4 regions of the Azospirillum humicireducens genome follow, and region 2 is predicted to be linked to each of the others. Evidence: predicted binding sites of a transcription regulator. Region 2 holds the regulator's gene; each other region holds the start of a gene.
What was found. The regulator LexA, encoded in region 2, represses DNA repair genes until DNA is damaged. The targets are predictions, from matches to a motif close to ATGTTCTANTTTGGTTC.
Positions count from the first base shown of each region.

Region 1: A6A40_RS11255 (S24 family peptidase) is a predicted target of LexA. The motif match lies at 2,258-2,274, and genes of this name have one in related genera.
Region 3: A6A40_RS10925 (ImuA family protein) is a predicted target of LexA. The motif match lies at 2,708-2,724, and genes of this name have one in related genera.
Region 4: recA (recombinase RecA) is a predicted target of LexA. The motif match lies at 1,630-1,646, and genes of this name have one in related genera.

Region 1 is NZ_CP015285.1:2,399,750-2,404,025, forward strand. It holds gene A6A40_RS11240 (portal protein) at 1-1,417, opposite strand, end outside; gene A6A40_RS11245 (hypothetical protein) at 1,396-1,788, opposite strand; gene A6A40_RS11250 (hypothetical protein) at 1,785-2,189, opposite strand; gene A6A40_RS11255 (S24 family peptidase) at 2,352-2,984, shown strand; gene A6A40_RS11260 (hypothetical protein) at 3,201-3,506, shown strand; gene A6A40_RS11265 (branched-chain amino acid aminotransferase) at 3,482-4,276, opposite strand, start outside.
Region 2 is NZ_CP015285.1:1,025,686-1,029,961, reverse strand. It holds gene moaC (cyclic pyranopterin monophosphate synthase MoaC) at 1-12, shown strand, start outside; gene A6A40_RS04650 (molybdopterin molybdotransferase MoeA) at 17-1,246, shown strand; gene lexA (transcriptional repressor LexA) at 1,446-2,168, shown strand; gene A6A40_RS04640 (ComEC/Rec2 family competence protein) at 2,241-4,276, opposite strand, start outside.
Region 3 is NZ_CP015285.1:2,333,044-2,337,319, reverse strand. It holds gene hemN (oxygen-independent coproporphyrinogen III oxidase) at 1-874, shown strand, start outside; gene A6A40_RS10935 (EF-hand domain-containing protein) at 1,021-1,842, opposite strand; gene A6A40_RS10930 (SH3 domain-containing protein) at 2,185-2,637, shown strand; gene A6A40_RS10925 (ImuA family protein) at 2,749-3,612, shown strand; gene A6A40_RS10920 (hypothetical protein) at 3,633-3,815, opposite strand; gene A6A40_RS10915 (DTW domain-containing protein) at 4,247-4,276, shown strand, end outside.
Region 4 is NZ_CP015285.1:1,370,684-1,374,959, forward strand. It holds gene A6A40_RS06295 (hypothetical protein) at 1-34, shown strand, start outside; gene A6A40_RS06300 (cupin domain-containing protein) at 68-364, opposite strand; gene recA (recombinase RecA) at 464-1,543, opposite strand; gene A6A40_RS06310 (ATP-binding protein) at 1,696-4,230, opposite strand.

The DNA of each region.
Region 1 (4,276 bases), 1.4 Mb from region 2:
CGGCGCTCCCGGCGTCCGGCCCCAACGCCGTCACGCTGTCCAGCCAGCGCAGGGCCGCCTGGACGTCGCGCTGCGCCTGCGCCTGGGCGAGCGGGGAGCGGTGCTGCAACTCCACCAGACGGCCATCCACCGTGATGTCGGGGATCTCGCCGCGCCGGCGCAGGATCGCCACCGCGCGCAGCAGAAGCGGCGTCATCAGCTCCGCCTGCAGCCGGCCATAGGTGGCGCCGAGCAGACGGGCCATCTCCACCGAGCGTTCCAGCACCTCGGTTGCGGTCATGCGCGCCGACTCCACCGGTCCCAGCCGGTCGGCCAGAAGCGCGTGGCGAATGCGCCCGCGCAGATCGTCCAGCACCAGCTGCGACACGTCGAACCGGCCGGGATTGGCCAGCGGCGTCAGCCCGGCCGACCCCATGGCCTTCGGGATGATGGTGCCGGGCACCAGCCGGACGGTGGCGGGATTCAGCACCCCGTCATCCTCCGCCTGCCAGATGCCGGTGACGGCGATGGAGGCGTTCTTCAGCACCAGCTCCACCACCTTGTTGGCGGTCTTGATGTCGGGCAGCGCCTTCATCACCGGCGAGCGGCCATAGGTTTCGCCCGGCGCCTTCAGCCAACGGAAATTGACGAAGGGCGACTGGGCGAAGCGCCCCTGCGCCAGCCAGGACGGCTCGGCCAGCCCGCTGTCCAGCACCACCGCCCAGCGATAGGCCGTGCCGTCGGGCAACACTGCCTCGACCAGCGGAAAACGGCTGTCGGGTTCGTCGGCCGACCGCTTGCGCAGTTCGTCGGGCAGGTCCGCACCGGGGAAGCGCTGGAGGATCTGGGCCAGCGTCGCCTCGCTGCGGCGGAAGGTGGCGTCCAGCCGGCCGTCCGGCCCCTCCTCCAGCACCGCTTCGGCAAGCGGCACCGCGGTGAAGCGCAGGCTGGACGGGGCGCCGGGTGCCGCCTCCTCCATCAGCAGGCTGGCGGTGCCGACGGTGACGAGATCGAGGAAGGCCTGATGGACCTCCACCGCGAAGTTGGAGCGGTCGAAATGGGCCTGGACGATCCCGGCCGCCCGGTCGAGCAGCGGGGCGATGCGGTCACGCTCCGCCCCGGCCAGCGCCGGACCGGGCTGGAAGCCGAACCAGCGCGACCAGGGCGGCGTCAGCTCCGACAGCAGGCTGGCGGCCAGCTGCTCCACCGCATCGGGAGCGGTGCCGTCGAACAGGCGGTCGACGCGCCGCTCGCCCGGCGTACCGCCGCCGCGGAAGGGCCGGCCGTTCGGCAGCGCATGATCGTAGCAATCCTGCCAATGGCTTTCCCAAACCGCCCGGCGTTCGCGGGCGACGCGGTAACGCTCCAGCAGGGCCTCCGGCTCCGACAGCTCCTTCTTTTGGCGGATGGCGGGTTTCACGGCTGGGGACGTGGGCATCGGCGGGTTCCTCCGGTCAGGTGGCGGTGCAGTTGCCAGGGGGTCAGCACCCAGCGGGCGCGCAGGCCGATCAGTCGCTTGACCGCCTCGACGCAGGTGAAGGGCCCCCAGGGGGCGGGGCCGTCGGGGCGGCGCAGCGGGGCGGGGTCGACCGTCAGCCCCTGGGCGCGGTACCAGCCCGGCAGGTCGAAGTCGGCCGGCAGCTCCAGCACCGCAACGTCGGTAAAGCCCGCCAGCGGATCGACCGCCACCCAGCGCCGCCCGTCGTTCAGCAGAACCAGGCAATGGCGGAAGCCCGGCCTGAGCAGCCGCAGCCACCACAGCGGCGACTCCCCGCGATAGACCACCCAGGCGGTCGGAGTCGCCGTCATCGCGCGATGCCCTTGTCGCGCAAGGCGGGCGCGATGGCGGCGAAGGCCTCCTGCCACAGGGAGTGGGCGCGCTGTTCACGGAAGCGGTCTGGCTCCGGCGCGCTCTGGCGGCGGCCGTAATGGACCAGGACATGCAGGTGGTCGCGCAGCAGTTTGCGCGTCCGGTAGAGCCGGTCGACCACGCGCAGCACATCCTGCGGTTCGCAAGGCCGCTCGACCAGCCCGCGCCCGGCGGCGACGCGTGCGCCGGCCGCCTTGGCGTCCTGCGCCTGCACCGCCCAGAACCACGCCTCCTCCGCCCCGGCGAAGGGTTCGCCATCGGCGCGGTAAGGCTCCGCACTCAGGGGGACGGCGCGGGACAGGCGGGCGACAGGCAAAGCGGGGGCGGCCGGACTCAGCATGCTGGTCTCCTTGCGGCTTCGGATTTTCGAAAGAGAGCGGCGCCGGGCCGGGATTGCGGCCGCGCCATCTGTTTGCGTTATGTTCCGGCCGATGGGCGCGGTCAATAGATTTATGAAAAAGTTCCTAGGGACGATGTCGCGCGTTTATGAGATTATCGTCCCATGCTGAAACATACGGACATCTGGCGGGCCATCGACCGCCTCGCGGCACAGCACGGGCTCTCCGCCTCCGGGCTGGCGCGGCGCGCCGGACTGGACCCGACGACCTTCAACAAGAGCAAGCGCACGACCAGCGACGGCAAGCTGCGCTGGCCATCGACGGAGAGCATCTCCAAGGTGCTGGACGCCACCGGCGCGTCTCTGTCGGAATTCGTGTCGCTGGTCGGTGACGGCGCCGGCACCACCCCGCTGCAGCGGGTTCCGGTGATCGGCTATGCCCAGGCCGGATCGGCCGGCTATTTCGACGACGCCGGCTTCCCCGCCGGAAGCGGCTGGGACGAACTGCTCTTCCCCAGCCTGGGCGACCCGCATGCCTATGCGCTGGAGATTTCCGGCGACAGCATGGAGCCGGTCTATCGCGACGGCGATACCATCATCGTCTCGCCAGCGGCGCAAATCCGCCGCAACGACCGCGTCGTCGTCCGCACCAAGGGCGGCGAGGTGATGGCCAAGCAGCTGATCCGCGAGACGGCCACCAAGATCGAGCTTCTGTCGATCAACCGGGCCCACCCCGATCGCAGCATCCCGCTGTCTGATGTCGCCTGGATGGCGCGGATCATCTGGGCGAGCCAGTGAGCGTAGAGCGACGTTAGCCCCCTCCCCATCCCTCCCCCTCTTCGAGGGAGAGGGGGTAGGACGCTTGCGGGAGTTATCCAACGGAGCGGCGGCAGTCCCCTCTCCCACCGACGGTGGGGGAGGGTTAGGGAGGGGGCAAAAGCCTCTCGCACCCCCAACCCTTCCTAGGAAAATTTCCCTTTACCATCCACCCCGGCAGGCGCTACCGTCCATTCCATGGACCGCGCCGCAAGCCTGGACAGCCTTCACCGCACCCATGACGCCCGCCCGCCGACGCCCGAGCTGCGTACCGCTTTGCTCGGCGGTGCCGCCCGCGCCAACGCCATAAAGCGCACCGCAGCGCTCCGCCTGCACACGGACCTCGCGGCCGAGGCGCGCCTCGCCACCGCCCGGCGTCGCCGCGCATTGACCGCCGCAACCTGCAGGACCGACGCGTGGCTGGCCCGTCTGGCCGCCACGCTGGCCCATCACCGCCGGGCAGCGGTGGCGCTGCTCGATCAGCGGAACGCATATTCCCAATAGAGCGCCCGCGCCCGCTGGAAGATCGGACCGGCCGCGAGGCTGCGGTCCTCCACCTTGATCACCGGCACGCATTTGGCGTGGTTGCCGGTGGAGAAGACCTCGTCGGCCTCCAGCACGTCCTTGGGCGTCAGGGTGCATTCCTCCACCGTCACGCCGTCGCCCCGCAGCAGGGCGATGATGCGCTGGCGGGTGATGCCGTTCAGGAAGCAGCCGTTCGGCACCGGGGTGCGCACCACGCCGTCCTTGGCGATGAAGATGTTGGAGGTGGCGAACTCCGCCACATTGCCGATGGCGTCCAGCATGATGGCATTCTGGAAGCCGCGCTTGCGCGCCTCGGTCAGCGCCAGCCCGGCATTGGGATACAGGCAGGCGGCCTTGGCTTCGGTCGGGGCCATGGTCGGGATCGGGCGGCGGCGGGTGGAGATGCAGGCGGCGAAGCCGGTCGGCTGCGGCAGCGGGTCCTCGTAGATCGACAGGACGAAGCGCGTGCTCTCCGGCGCCGGGGCGACGAAGCCGTCATCGGCGTAGAACATCGGACGGATATACAGCTCGGCGTCCTTGGGGAAGCGGCGGATGCCGTCCCAGCACAGCTCCTCGATCTCGCCGGCGGTGACCATCGGCTCCAGTCCCAGAACCAGGGCCGAGCGGATGGCGCGGGCGCAATGCAGGTCCAGGTCGGGGGCCACGCCCTGGAAGGCGCGCGCGCCATCGAAGACCGTCGAAGAGAGCCAGAGCGTGTGGGACAGCGGTCCGACGATCGGCGGATTGCC
Region 2 (4,276 bases):
ACCGGAGCCTGACGCCGTGATCTCCGTCGCAGAGGCGCGCGCCCGCATCCTGTCGGCCTTCGCTCCCCTGCCGGCGGAGACGGTGGCCCTGCCCGACGCGCTCGGCCGCGTGCTGGCCGAACCGGTGGTCGCCCGGCTGACCCAGCCGCCCTTCCATGCCGCCGCGATGGATGGCTGGGCCGTGCGCGCCGACGACATCGCCGCCGCGGCCGCCAACTCTCCCGTCCCCCTGCGCCGCATCGGCGAATCCTCCGCCGGCCATGCGTTCGGCGGCAGCGTCGGCCCCGGCGAGGCGGTGCGCATCTTCACCGGCGCGCCGATGCCCGATGGCGCCGACGCCGTGGTGATGCAGGAGGATTGCAGCGCCGACGAATCCAGCGTCCAGGTCGGCCGCGCCGTGGTTGCCGGCCGCTTTGTCCGCGAGGCCGGCTTCGACTTTGTCCATGGGCAGGAGCTTCTGCCGAAAGGCCGCCGCCTGACCGCCCGCGACATCGCGCTGGCCGCTGGCGGCAACGTGCCCTGGCTGTCGGTCCACCGCCGGCCGCGCATCGCCATTCTTGCCACCGGCGACGAGATCGCCCTGCCCGGCGACCCGCTGGGGCCGAGCCAGATCGTCAGCACCAACGCGCTCGGCCTCTGCGCGCTTGTGACCGCACAGGGTGGGCTGGCCCACAATCTGGGCGTCGCCAAGGACACGCCGGAGAGTGTCGCCGCTTTGGCGAAGGGCGCCGCCGGCTGCGACCTGCTGGTCACCACCGGCGGCGCCGCCCATGGCGACTACGACCTCGTGCGCGACGTGCTGGCCGAGCGTGGGGTGGCGCTGGAGGTGCAGACGGTGGCGATGCGGCCGGGAAAGGCGCTGATGTTCGGCCGGGCCGGGTCGGTGCCTCTGCTGGGCCTGCCCGGCAATCCGGTGTCCACCGGCGTCACCGCCGTCCTGTTCCTGCGCCCGATCCTACGCCTGCTGCAGGGGTTGTCGCCCGAAGACGACGGCCTGCCGCTGCGCGCCCGCCTGACCGTCGGGTTGAAGGCCAACGACCGGCGCGAGGAGTATCTGCGCGCCACGCTCGCCGCCGGCCCGGACGGTGTCCTGGCCGTCACGCCCTTCGCCCGGCAGGACAGCGCCATCACCTCGCTCTACGCCAAGGCCGACTGCCTGATCCCACGCACAGCCCATGCCGACCCGGAACCGGCCGGCGCCATGGTGGCCGTGCTTCCCCTGACCGATGGAGCGCTCAGCATATAGTCTTGGGAGACAACCCCCGGACGGCGGATGGAACAATTGAACAGCATCCCGAAAACCGTTTCACGCTGTTTCAAATGTTCCGTTCAAGTTCTAAAACAAGGCGATGGGGGACTTGACGCGTGGCAGGAACCAAACTAGAACATGGAGCAACGTTTAGTTTTTGTTCCATCTTCAGTCTGGCGACGGCCGGGAGGCATCCATGCTCACGCGCAAGCAGCACGAATTGCTGCTCTTCATCCACGAACGGCTTGGCCAGGGTGGCGTCTCGCCGTCGTTCGACGAGATGAAGGACGCCCTGGGGCTGAAGTCCAAGTCGGGCATCCACCGCCTCATCACCGGTCTCGAGGAACGCGGCTTCATCCGCCGCCTGCCCCACCGCGCCCGCGCGCTGGAGGTTCTGCGCCTGCCCGAGGGACTGGATGCCGCCCGCTCCCGCACCGCGCCCAAGCCGAAGTTCCAGCCCAACGTCATCAAGGGCGACTTCGCCTTCGCCGGCCGCGATGCGGCTCCGCAAGCTCCGGCCAGGACCGCGGGGAACGAGACGGTGCAGCTTCCGCTCTATGGCCGCATCGCCGCAGGTACGCCGATCGAGGCGCTGCGCGACAACAGCGCCTTCGTGGACGTCCCCGCCTCCATGCTCGGCGGCGGCGACCACTACGCCCTGGAGGTGTCCGGCGACTCGATGGTGGAGGCCGGCATCCTCGACCATGACACCATCATCATCCAGCGCTGCGACGCGGCGGAGAACGGCACCATCGTCGTGGCGCTGGTGGACGAGGGCGAGGTGACGCTGAAGCGCCTGCGCCGCAAGGGCAACACCATCGCCCTGGAGCCCGCCAATGCCGCCTATGAAACCCGCATCTTCGGCGCCGACCGCGTCCGCGTGCAGGGCAAGCTGGTCGGTCTGGTGCGGAAGTACTGAGTTGCTGTTGCCCCCTCTCCCGCAAAGCGGGGGAGGGATGGGGAGGGGGCAAGCGTTAGGAAGGGGGCAACATCACCTCCCCCCGGTCCAAGGCCGTTCCCCCCGCAGCCCCCGCACCGTCTCAACCTCTATTCCGCCCGCCGTCACCCTCAGCGCATGCGCTCCCTCATGCCGCAGGGACCAGCGGTCGACCACCACCCCGGACCGGCATCCCCGAGCCACCGCGGCCGTCACCACCGCATCGGTCGTCCCGCAATCCTCGTCCAGTGCATCCGGCAACCGCGGCAGGGCGACCGTCCTCCCCTTCACCCGGTACAGGCATCCCAGCAGGTCGCAACTCAGCGACCGTTCCCCCTCGCTCCACCCCCCCGCCACAGGCCAGGGATCGGCGGCGGTGCGTTCGCCATCGCGTTCCCGCCATGTCTCCGTCACCCGCCCGCCGGTCTTCCCCGAAGCACTGAGGCGACCGTCCGGCGTCCGCACCGCCATCACCGTCCCATCTGCCGCCACCAGCACGTCCGGCCGGGTCACCAATGCCGGTGACGCCAACCCTGCCATGATCGGCAGCAGCCCCAGCCAGCGCCACCGCCTCGTCCAGAGGCACAGCCAGATTCCACCCAGAACCAGCACCGCAAAGCCTTCCACCGGCATCGCCGGCACGGTGATCGACGCCCAGGGCAGGCGGCCGAAGAACTCCGCCGTCCAGATCACCGCCCGGTCGCCCCAGTTCATCGCGATCAGTGCCGGCGCCTCCAGCCCGAAGGGCATCAGGGCATAGGCGATGAGGCTCCATGGCATGACCCAGAAGGAGGTGATGGGAATGGCGATCAGATTGGACAGCACGCCATAGAAGGCGATCTGCTGAAAATGGAAGAGCGCGAACGGCAGCGTCGCCAGCGTCGCCACCACACTGGTCAACAGGATGCCGCCGACATAGAGCAGGCCGCGCAGAAGCCATCCCGCCTCGCTGCGCCATTCCGCCATCCGCGAACTGCCGCGCTCGAAGGCGGCGATCAGCGCCACCACCGCCGCGAATGACATCTGAAAGCTGGGGCCGAGCATCCCCTCCGGATCCATGGCGATGGTGACCAGTCCGGCGAAGGCGACCAGCCGCATGCTCAGCGGGTGGCGGTCCAGCATGATCGCGCCCATGATCATGCCCGTCATCAGCACTGACCGCACCGTCGGCAGCGGCGCACCGACCAGCAGCGTATAGGCGAGCGCCGACAGGATGCCGAACAGCGCCGCGATCTTCTTGATCGGCCAGCGCAGGGCCGCATACGGCACCAGCGCCAGCAGGGCGCGGGCGACATAGAACAGGATGCCGGCAGCGATCCCCACATGCAGGCCGGAGATCGACAGCAGATGCGCCAACCCGCTGTTGCGGAAATCCTCCAGCGTCCCATCCGGGATGCCGAACTGCTCCCCATTCAGCAGCGCCGTGGTGACGCTGGCCTCCACCGGGTCGGCGATGGCCGCAGTCACCCGCTCGGCGATTGCACCGCGCGCGCGCTCGAAGGCAACCGTCACCACGCGCCAGCCCGTGACCGGCGGCGCCTCGACCACGTCCACCGCACCTGTGGCGAAGCCAGTGCCGCCCAGTTCCATGAACCAGGCCCGCCGCTGGAAATCGAAGGCCCCCGGTTCGGCGGGAGCCTGGGGCGGCAGCAGCGTGGCGCGCAGGCTCACCACCGATCCGGGCTCCGGCCCGGCATGGCGATCCGACAGGCGGATGCGCAGGGCAGCCGGTGTCTGTTCCGGCGGCAGGCGGCTGACGGTCGGATCCCGCAGGGTGATGCGGACGGCACCCGGCCGGCGCTCCACCGCCATCACGCGTCCGGTGACGGTTGCGCTGGTGATGACGCGGGTCAGCACCGGCGCCGCCACCCGCGCGCTGTGGCCCTGCGCCACCAGGAACCCCGCCGCCACCATCATCAATGCCATCACCGCACCGAACAGCGCGAACCAGCGCCGCAGGACCAGAAGCAGGACAGTGCAGCCCCCACAGGCCGCCGCTCCGGCCCACCAGTCCGGCTCCCTCATCAAGCCGAAATACAGCGCCACTCCCGCCCCGAAGGCGACCGGAAGCCACAGGACCCACCGGTCGC
Region 3 (4,276 bases), 1.3 Mb from region 2:
CAACCGCGCCTCGCTGGGCGTGCAGGATTTCGACGGGACGGTGCAGGAGGCGATCAACCGCGTCCAGCCGCGCGCCGTGACCGAACAGGCGCTGGCCTGGCTGAAGGAGGCCGGCATCGCCAGCGTCAACCTCGACCTGATGTATGGTCTGCCGCACCAGTCGGTGGAAAGCGTCACCCGCTCCGCCGAGATCGCGCTGGAGATGGCGCCCGACCGGCTGTCGGTCTTCGGCTACGCCCATGTGCCGTGGATGAAGACCCACCAGAAGAAGATCGACGAATCCGTGCTGGCCGACTCGCTCGGCCGCTGGGAGCAGTTCGCCGCCATCGGCGACACGCTGGCCGCCGCCGGCTACAGCGCCATCGGTCTCGACCATTTCGCCCGCCCCGGCGACGAGCTGGCGGTGCAGCAGGAGGAAGGGCGGCTGGGCCGCAACTTCCAGGGCTACACCACCGACGACGCCGAGGTTCTGCTGGGCTTCGGCTCCTCCTCCATCGGCGCGCTGCCGCAGGGCTATGTGCAGAACGCCGTGCCTTTCGACCACTATGCCGCCGCCGTCGAGGAGGGCCGCCTGCCCACCGGCAAGGGCATCGCGCTGACCCGGGACGACACGGTGCGGCGCGACCTGATCATGCGGCTGATGTGCGACCTGTCGGTCGACACCGCCGCCATCGCCCGTGCCCACGGGTTGGCCGAGTCCGCCTTCGACGCCGAACTGGAGGGCATGGCCGATCTGGTCGCCGACGGCGTCGCGGTGGTGGAGGGGCGCCGCGTCCATGTGCCGGAGAGCGCCCGTCCCCTGATGCGCATCGTGGCTGCCCGCTTCGACACCCACCTGTCCAAGGGCGCCGGCCGGCATAGTCGGGCGGTTTGAGGGGCGGGCGGTTTGAGGGCCGGGCGGTTTGAGGGCCGGGCGGTCTGAGGCGGCCCGCGTTCCGGGGAGCGCGCTTCAAAAAGAAAAGGCGGCCGGCGCCACCCGCCGACCGCCTTCTCCCGTGCCGCGCATCCGAACCCACACGTTTACGCGGCAACCTCGTTGATGCCCTGCATCAAAGTCCGCAGCATGTCGCCGCTGAGGCGGTTGGAGGTCACGCCGCCTTTCTGCTGCGCGGTCCCGCCATAGGCGGCCATCTTCTCTTCTTCCGAGACATAGCCGTCCTGGTTGGTGTCCAGCGGATCGTAGCTGGTCGTGCCGCCCGCAGACGCCGAGGCGGTGCCGCCCGACGACGATGAAGAGGTCGATGACGTCGACGAGGTCGTTGCCGTCGATGACGTGCTGCTGTCCGAACCGCTTGCCGAGCGGCTGTCGTTCGCGGGCGGCGGCGGTGGCGGCGGACGGTTGGCTTCCGCCTCTTCCAGTGCGCTGGTCAGTTCGTCTTCCGAGATCGTGCCGTCCTCGTCGCTGTCGAGGCTGCTGAACAGCTCAGAGGCGTCGGTGTCGGTCTGGCCGGCGGAGGTCAGGGCGGAGGACAGCTCATCGGCGCTGACACCGCCGCTGCTGTCGCTGTCCAGGCTGGAATAGAGGTTCTGCGCGAACTGCTGCCGCATCGCGCCCGCCTGCTCCTGTGCCGCCAGCAGGGCGCTGCCGCTGCCATAGTCGAACTGGCTGGAGAAGGAACTGAACTCCGTCGCGCTGAGCGATCCGTCGCTGTCGCTGTCCAGGCTTTTGACCAGGCTGTCGACCGCTGAGGACAGCTTGGAACTGTCCGATGCGGCCGAGGTCTCGCCGAGCGCGCTCAGCAGTTCGTCCGTCGTCAGCGACGAGTCGCTGTTGGCGTCGGCCTTGGAGAAGAATTTCTGCAGCGTCGCGGCGCTGCCGGAACTGCCGAGGGAGGAAATCATGGCCCGATGCCCCCTTGATTTGCCGGCGTAATCCGCCGTCGTGAAGGATTGCCGTCTTGGCGCGGACGGTCTCCGGCCGGGCCGGCGGGCTCGTCTCGGGCGTCTCGACGATCAAGATACGCGGGCCGGCGGGGACTCCTGCGCAGGGGGGCTGCGGCGAAACAGGCAATTTCACTAAGAATTTTCGATACCGGCCCCGCCTCTTCGATCCGGCCGGTCCAAAAAGCGCATAGCGATCCCGGTTGCACTGCGGTGGCGAAAAGGAGCCTGCCTCCTGTATGGTCGCGCCGAAGGCCCCGCAGGCCTTTTCCTGCCTTCACTCTGCCCCCTTCAAGGTGAGCGATGATCCGGCGTTTGCGTACCCTTCCGCTGATGGTGGCCCTGGTCACGCTGACGGTTCCCGGCTGCATGCCGTACCAGCGCATTCCCAACCCGCCGACCGTGCGCACCGCGCCCGATACCGGGGCCGGGCTGGAGCCCATGTATGGGGAATGGCAGGTGGACAGACCGACACCGGTCTATGCAAAGCCCGCCGCCGGGTCGGGTGTCGTCGCCACGCTGGGCGCCGGGCAAGCGGTCAGCACGCTGGGCCGGGTGCGCAACAGCGATTGGGTCGCGGTGAAGGCCGGCGGCTCCACCGCCTATGTCCGGCTGCATCTGTTGAGCCTGAAGGGCAACACGCCGCGCGGCAGCCGCGGAACCTCCACCACCCTGGAAAAGCCCGTCGACAATGCGGGTCCGACCATCAAGGCCGCACCGCGCGGCAAGATCGGCGCCACCCCCATCGCCAACTGACCTTTCCGGCTCATCCGGTCTCAGGACAAGACAGGAGTCTCGGACTCCCCCTCGGCAAGGCCCCGTGATAGAACATATCAGGAACATATGCCTGTCGAGCGGAGCCGAGTCATGTCCACCCTGCCATCCCCCTCCGTGCCAGCGGACTCTGCGCCGCGCGACCGTGCCGGCGTGCTGGCCGACCTGCGCGCGCGCATCCGGCGGATCGAGGGGGCGGGAGGGGAGGGCGGGCGGACGCTGCCGTTCGGGGTGGAGGCGATCGACGCGCATCTGCCCGACGGCGGCCTGCCGCTGGGCTGCCTCCATGCGGTGACGGCAGAGGATCCGGGGGCGGGCACCGGCTTCGCCGCGACCCTGCTGGGCCGGTTGGCGACGCCGAAGGCACCGGCCTTGTGGATCCTGCGGGGGCGCGACCTCTATGCGCCGGGTCTGGCGGCCTATGGGCTGACGCCGGACCGGCTGGTGGCGGTGCGCGCGGTGCGGGCGGTGGACGCGCTGTGGGCGATGGAGGAGGCGCTGCGCTGCTCCGCCCTGTCGGCGGTGCTGGGCGAGTTGGAGGGGCTGGACCTCACCGCCAGCCGGCGGCTGCAGCTGGCCGCCGAGTCGTCGGGGGTGACCGGTTTCCTGCTGGGTCTCGGCGCAGGCATGCCGGGCCGCCGGGGCGGAAGGCCGGACGGGCTCAGTGCCGCGGTGACGCGATGGCGGCTGGATGCCGCACCCAGCCGGGATGAGGAGGAGGACGAAGCTCCGCGCCCGGCCGGAGGCCTGCCGGGATTGGGAGCGCCGCGCTGGTCCGTCGCGCTGGAACGCTGCCGTGGCGGCCGTCCGGGCCGCTGGACCCTCGTCTGCGACGAGGAAGGCTGGCGCGATGCCGGGAACCCCAAGGCGGCAAACCAGTGGCGGATGTCCGACATCCGACAGTCAGGCCGGGAAAGCGGCCTGTCGGATCACCGCCCGGCTGCCGCCGGCCGGTGAGTGCCGTCAGGAGCTGCCGCTCAGTAGTCGGTGGCCCAGTCGGGCTCGCGGCGGGCGGCCTGTTCCGAGTCGTCCGGCTCGGTCATCCAGCGGGGATCGTCAGCGTCCAGCGGCGCGTAGAGCGGCAGCTGGCGGGCGAATTCCGCGCTTTCGGCATCGCGGCGCTGCTTCAGCAGGCGGTCGGCAAGGTGGGCGGGCAGCATGGCAGGTCTCCTTCTGAGCGCCGGATGGCACCGCGGATCGGCCTGACAAAGGCCGGTCCTGGCCCACCCGTCGTCCTGTTTGCCTGGATACTAACTACGCAAGTTCCAGGCCAGCTGTTAAGCGCGTCACACGAGGTCCATGACACACGACTAAGTCTCTACAAACGGTTTATACGAAGCCACTTCGAACCCAGATGAACCGGTATGACACGGGGTGTGTTGGGGGGATCTGTCGTACATGCCGTGGCGGCGGTCACCGTTCGGTCGGCAGCCGCCGCTCTGCGAGTGAGATGTGTTCCCTTCCGCGCCATTCCAACCCATATTCGCGGCCAATCCTCTTCAAGGAATGCGTACCTCCCATGCACAGCGCCCCCGCACCCGAGTCCTGCCCCACCTGCCTAAAGCCTAATCATCTGTGCATTTGCGAGGCAGTGCAGCCGATCGACAACGGCGTGTTCCTG
Region 4 (4,276 bases), 340 kb from region 2:
AGCGTTCCGGCCGCATATGGTGATGGATGTCTAAGCGGAACCGGTCCCCACGGACCGTGATCTGGTCCTATTCCGCATCGACCAGGAACAGGAGGCCCCGGCTTCCTTCCAGGACACGGTGACTTTTGCCCGCCGGAATGACGAAGAAGTCACCCGCGGACATTGCAATCAGTTCGCCTTCGACATCGAGCGTCATGCTGCCGTCCAGAACAAACAGCGCTTCATCGAAATCTGCATGGCTTTCCGATGGAATGCCCGCCTCATCCATGCGGATGATCTTCAGATTGGCGCCGGCGATCTTGCCGACGATCCGCGACCGCCATGCATGGGGCAAGGTCGCCGTTTCCGCAATCAGATTGATCATTGCCTCCCCCTCCGAAATCCCGGCTTGCTTTTGGACGTTGCTGCCAAAAAGAAAGCCCACCGCCCTCATGGGCGGCGGGCTCACAAAAATATCAAAGACTTACTCCGGCGTGGAGGCTTCGCCGTCGGCTTCCGGGGTGCCCATCATCGCGTCGGCAACCAGACCGGCGTTGCCGCGGATCTTGGCTTCGATCGCATCGGCCATCTCTGGATTGTTGCGCAGGAAGGTCTTGGCGTTCTCGCGGCCCTGGCCGATGCGGGTGCCGTCGTAGCTGAACCACGCACCCGACTTGTCGACCACACCGGCCTGGATGCCGAGGTCGAGCAGTTCGCCGACCTTCGACACACCCTCGCCATACATGATGTCGAATTCGACCACGCGGAACGGCGGGGCCATCTTGTTCTTCACCACCTTGACACGGGTCTGGTTGCCGACGACGGTGTCGCGGTCCTTGATCGAGCCGATGCGGCGGATATCGAGACGCACGGAGGCGTAGAATTTCAGCGCATTGCCGCCGGTGGTCGTTTCCGGGTTGCCGAACATCACGCCGATCTTCAGGCGGATCTGGTTGATGAAGATCACCAGGCAGTTCGACTTGGAAATCGAGCCGGTCAGCTTGCGCAGCGCCTGACTCATCAGGCGGGCGTGCAGGCCGACATGGCTGTCGCCCATCTCGCCTTCCAGTTCGGCGCGCGGCACCAATGCTGCGACCGAGTCGACCACCAGCACGTCGATGGCGCCGGAGCGCACCAGCGTATCGGCGATCTCCAGCGCCTGCTCGCCGGCATCCGGCTGGGAGATCAGCAGCTCGTCGATGTTGACGCCCAGCTTGCGGGCATAGGACGGGTCGAGCGCATGTTCGGCGTCGACGAAAGCGCAGGTGCCGCCGGCCTTCTGAGCCTGGGCGATGGCATGCAGCGCCAGCGTGGTCTTGCCCGAGCTTTCCGGCCCGTAGATTTCGACGATGCGGCCCTTCGGCAGGCCGCCGATGCCCAGCGCGATGTCGAGACCCAGCGAGCCGGTGGAAATAACCTCCGTCTCGACCAGGTTCTCCTTGGCGCCGAGCTTCATGATCGAGCCCTTGCCGAACGCGCGTTCGATCTGGCTCAGGGCGGCATCGAGCGCCTTCTGCTTGTCCATGGAATCCTTCTCGACCAAACGAAGCTGTGCGGACGACATGCCCGGTACCCCTCTCTTAGAACACACGGTCGGCGCTCTTGCAACGGAGCTTAATGTACTCTCTCCGTTCTTATTTGCAAGGAGCAATGTTTCCCATATGTTCCTATTTCACAGGGTGAATCCGGGCGTGTTCTTGCGAGCGAATCCGGTCCTCACCGCGCATCGCGGATGACCTCCTTCACCTTGGAGGCAAGCTGCTTCAACGAGAAGGGCTTGGGCAGGAAATGGGCCACCTCGACCCCGTCGATCTCGCCCAACCGGTCCTCGGCGTAGCCGGAGATGAAGATCACCCGCATCTCCGGGCGCAGCTTGCGCACATGGCGGGCCAGCGTCGGGCCGTCCATCTGCGGCATCACCACGTCGGTGATCAGCAGGTCGATGGAGGCGCCGTTGGTCTCGATCTGCTGCAAGGCCGCCTCGCCATTCTTGGCCTCCAGCACCTGATAGCCCTTGTTGCGCAGCGCGCGGGCGGAAAAGACGCGCACCGCGTCCTCATCCTCCACCAGCAGGATGGTGCCGGTTCCGGTCAGGTCGCTGCCGCGCCGCTCCCGCGGCTCGGCAGTGTCGACCGGGCGCAATTCGCCCTGATGGCGGGGCAGCAGGATGGTGAAGGTCGTCCCCTCCCCGACCGCTGAATCGACCAGCACAAAGCCGCCCGTCTGCCGCACGATGCCGTAGACGGTCGACAGGCCGAGCCCGGTGCCCGACCCGACCTCCTTGGTCGTATAGAACGGTTCGAAGATGCGCTGCAGATTCTCCCGCGCGATGCCACAGCCGGTGTCGATCACGTCGATGGAGACGTAGCTGCCGGGCGGCACCGTCTCATGCTCCCGCCGTTCTGGCTGGGTGACGACGTGGTTGGCTGTGTTGATGGTCAGCTTGCCGCCGCCGGCCATGGCGTCGCGGGCATTGACCACCAGATTGATGATGACCTGTTCCAGCTGGTTCTGATCGACCTTGACCAGCCCCAGGTCGCGGCCATGGATCATCTTCAGCTCGATGTTCTCGCCGATCAGCCGGCGCAGCAGGTTCGCCAGCTCCGCCAGCACGTCCGTCACGTTGATGACGCGGGGCTGCAAGGTCTGCTGGCGCGAGAAGGCCAGCAGCTGCCGCACCAGATTGGCGGCGCGATTGGCGTTCTGCTTGATCTGCATGATGTCGCTGAAGGACTGGTCGCCCGGCTTGTGCCGCAGCAGCAGCAGATCGCAGAAGCCGATCATCGCCGTCAGCAGATTGTTGAAGTCATGGGCGACGCCGCCGGCGAGCTGCCCCACAGCCTGCATCTTCTGCGACTGGGCGAACTGGGCCTCCAGGCTCTTGCGCTCGGTCATGTCGATGAAATGCAGGATCAGGCCGACGCCTATCGCTGTCCTCTCGGCCTCGCCGCGCCCGTCCGTGCGCACAGGATTGGCGAGGCGCCGGGCATAGAGCTGCGCTGTCAGCTCCCGGCCGCCGGACAGCCGGACCTCCAGCGGATGAACCGGATCGGCACCGCCCTGGACCGACTTCAAGCGGGCGCTCACCGCCTCGCGCTCGGCCGGGACGATCAGGTCGGCCATCGGGCGGTTGATGACGCTGCCGGCCTCGCTGCCGATCAGCGCCAGGAAGGCCTCGTTGCATTCCGTCAGCTGGCCGGTCTCGTCCACCAGTGCGATGCCGATCGGCGCATCCTCGAAGAAGCGCTGGAACCGCTGCTCGGACTGGCGAAGGGCCTCCTGCCATTCCCGCTCGGGCGACAGATCGCGCACCACCGATCGGGTGTGAATCGTCCCATCGTCGGCACGCACCACGCTCTGCGCCACCGCCACCTGGAACCGGCGCCCGCGCAGCCCCACCATGGTCAGTTCTCCGCGCTGCTCGCCGCCGCCATGGTCGAACAGGTCGTAGGGCGCGGCGGACCGCGGCGGCGCGGCCAGGATGCCGTGAAGGCGCAGCTCGCCATCGGTCAGGTCACCGGGGAAGGCCTCCAGCCATTGGGCCAGGGTGGCGTTGACGAACAGGAACTGGCCATTCTGATCGACGGAGAAGAAGCCGACGGGCGCATGTTCCATGAAATCGGCGAGCTTGGCCTGCTCGCGCAGCATCACATGCTCCAACTCGCGCCGGGCGGTGATGTCCTCGACCCGCCAATGGACGGAGCCGGCAAAGCCGGGCACCGGCTGGCCCTGCACCTTGCGCCATTCCGGCGGATGGTTGTCCAATGCCGGGATGGCCAGTTCAGCGGATGCCGCCGCTCCCGCCCGCACCCGTTCGCGCAGGCGGCGGAACTCGCGCGCGCTGTCGGGATCGTCGGAGAACTGGCGCGCCAGCGCATCCAGCGGCCGTTCGCCGCGGCGCCAGCCGGCAAGCTCGCGGAAGGCGGCATTGACGAAGACCACCTCGTCGGCCTCGTCGCAGAGCAGCTGACCCGCCGGCATGCCTTCGAGCGCCCCACCCAGCAGCGCACCGATTCGCGCCGACCGCCGGACGACGGCGATGCTGCGGCCGATCAGCAGGGCGACGCCCACCGCCGCCAGCACCGCTCCCGCCCACCCGATCTCTTCCCGGTCCAGCAGCAGGCCGGCGGCCAGAACCAGCAGCCCGGCAGGCGCCATACAATATTGGAGCAGCATCAGCACACCACCGAACGGTGCCGCGCGGCTGGCTGCATTGCGTGCGGTGTCGGAAAGGGAAGTCGAATCGTCCACCAGATCTCCAGGCACCAGAACCCCAAGCCTCCAATGTCACGGCGCA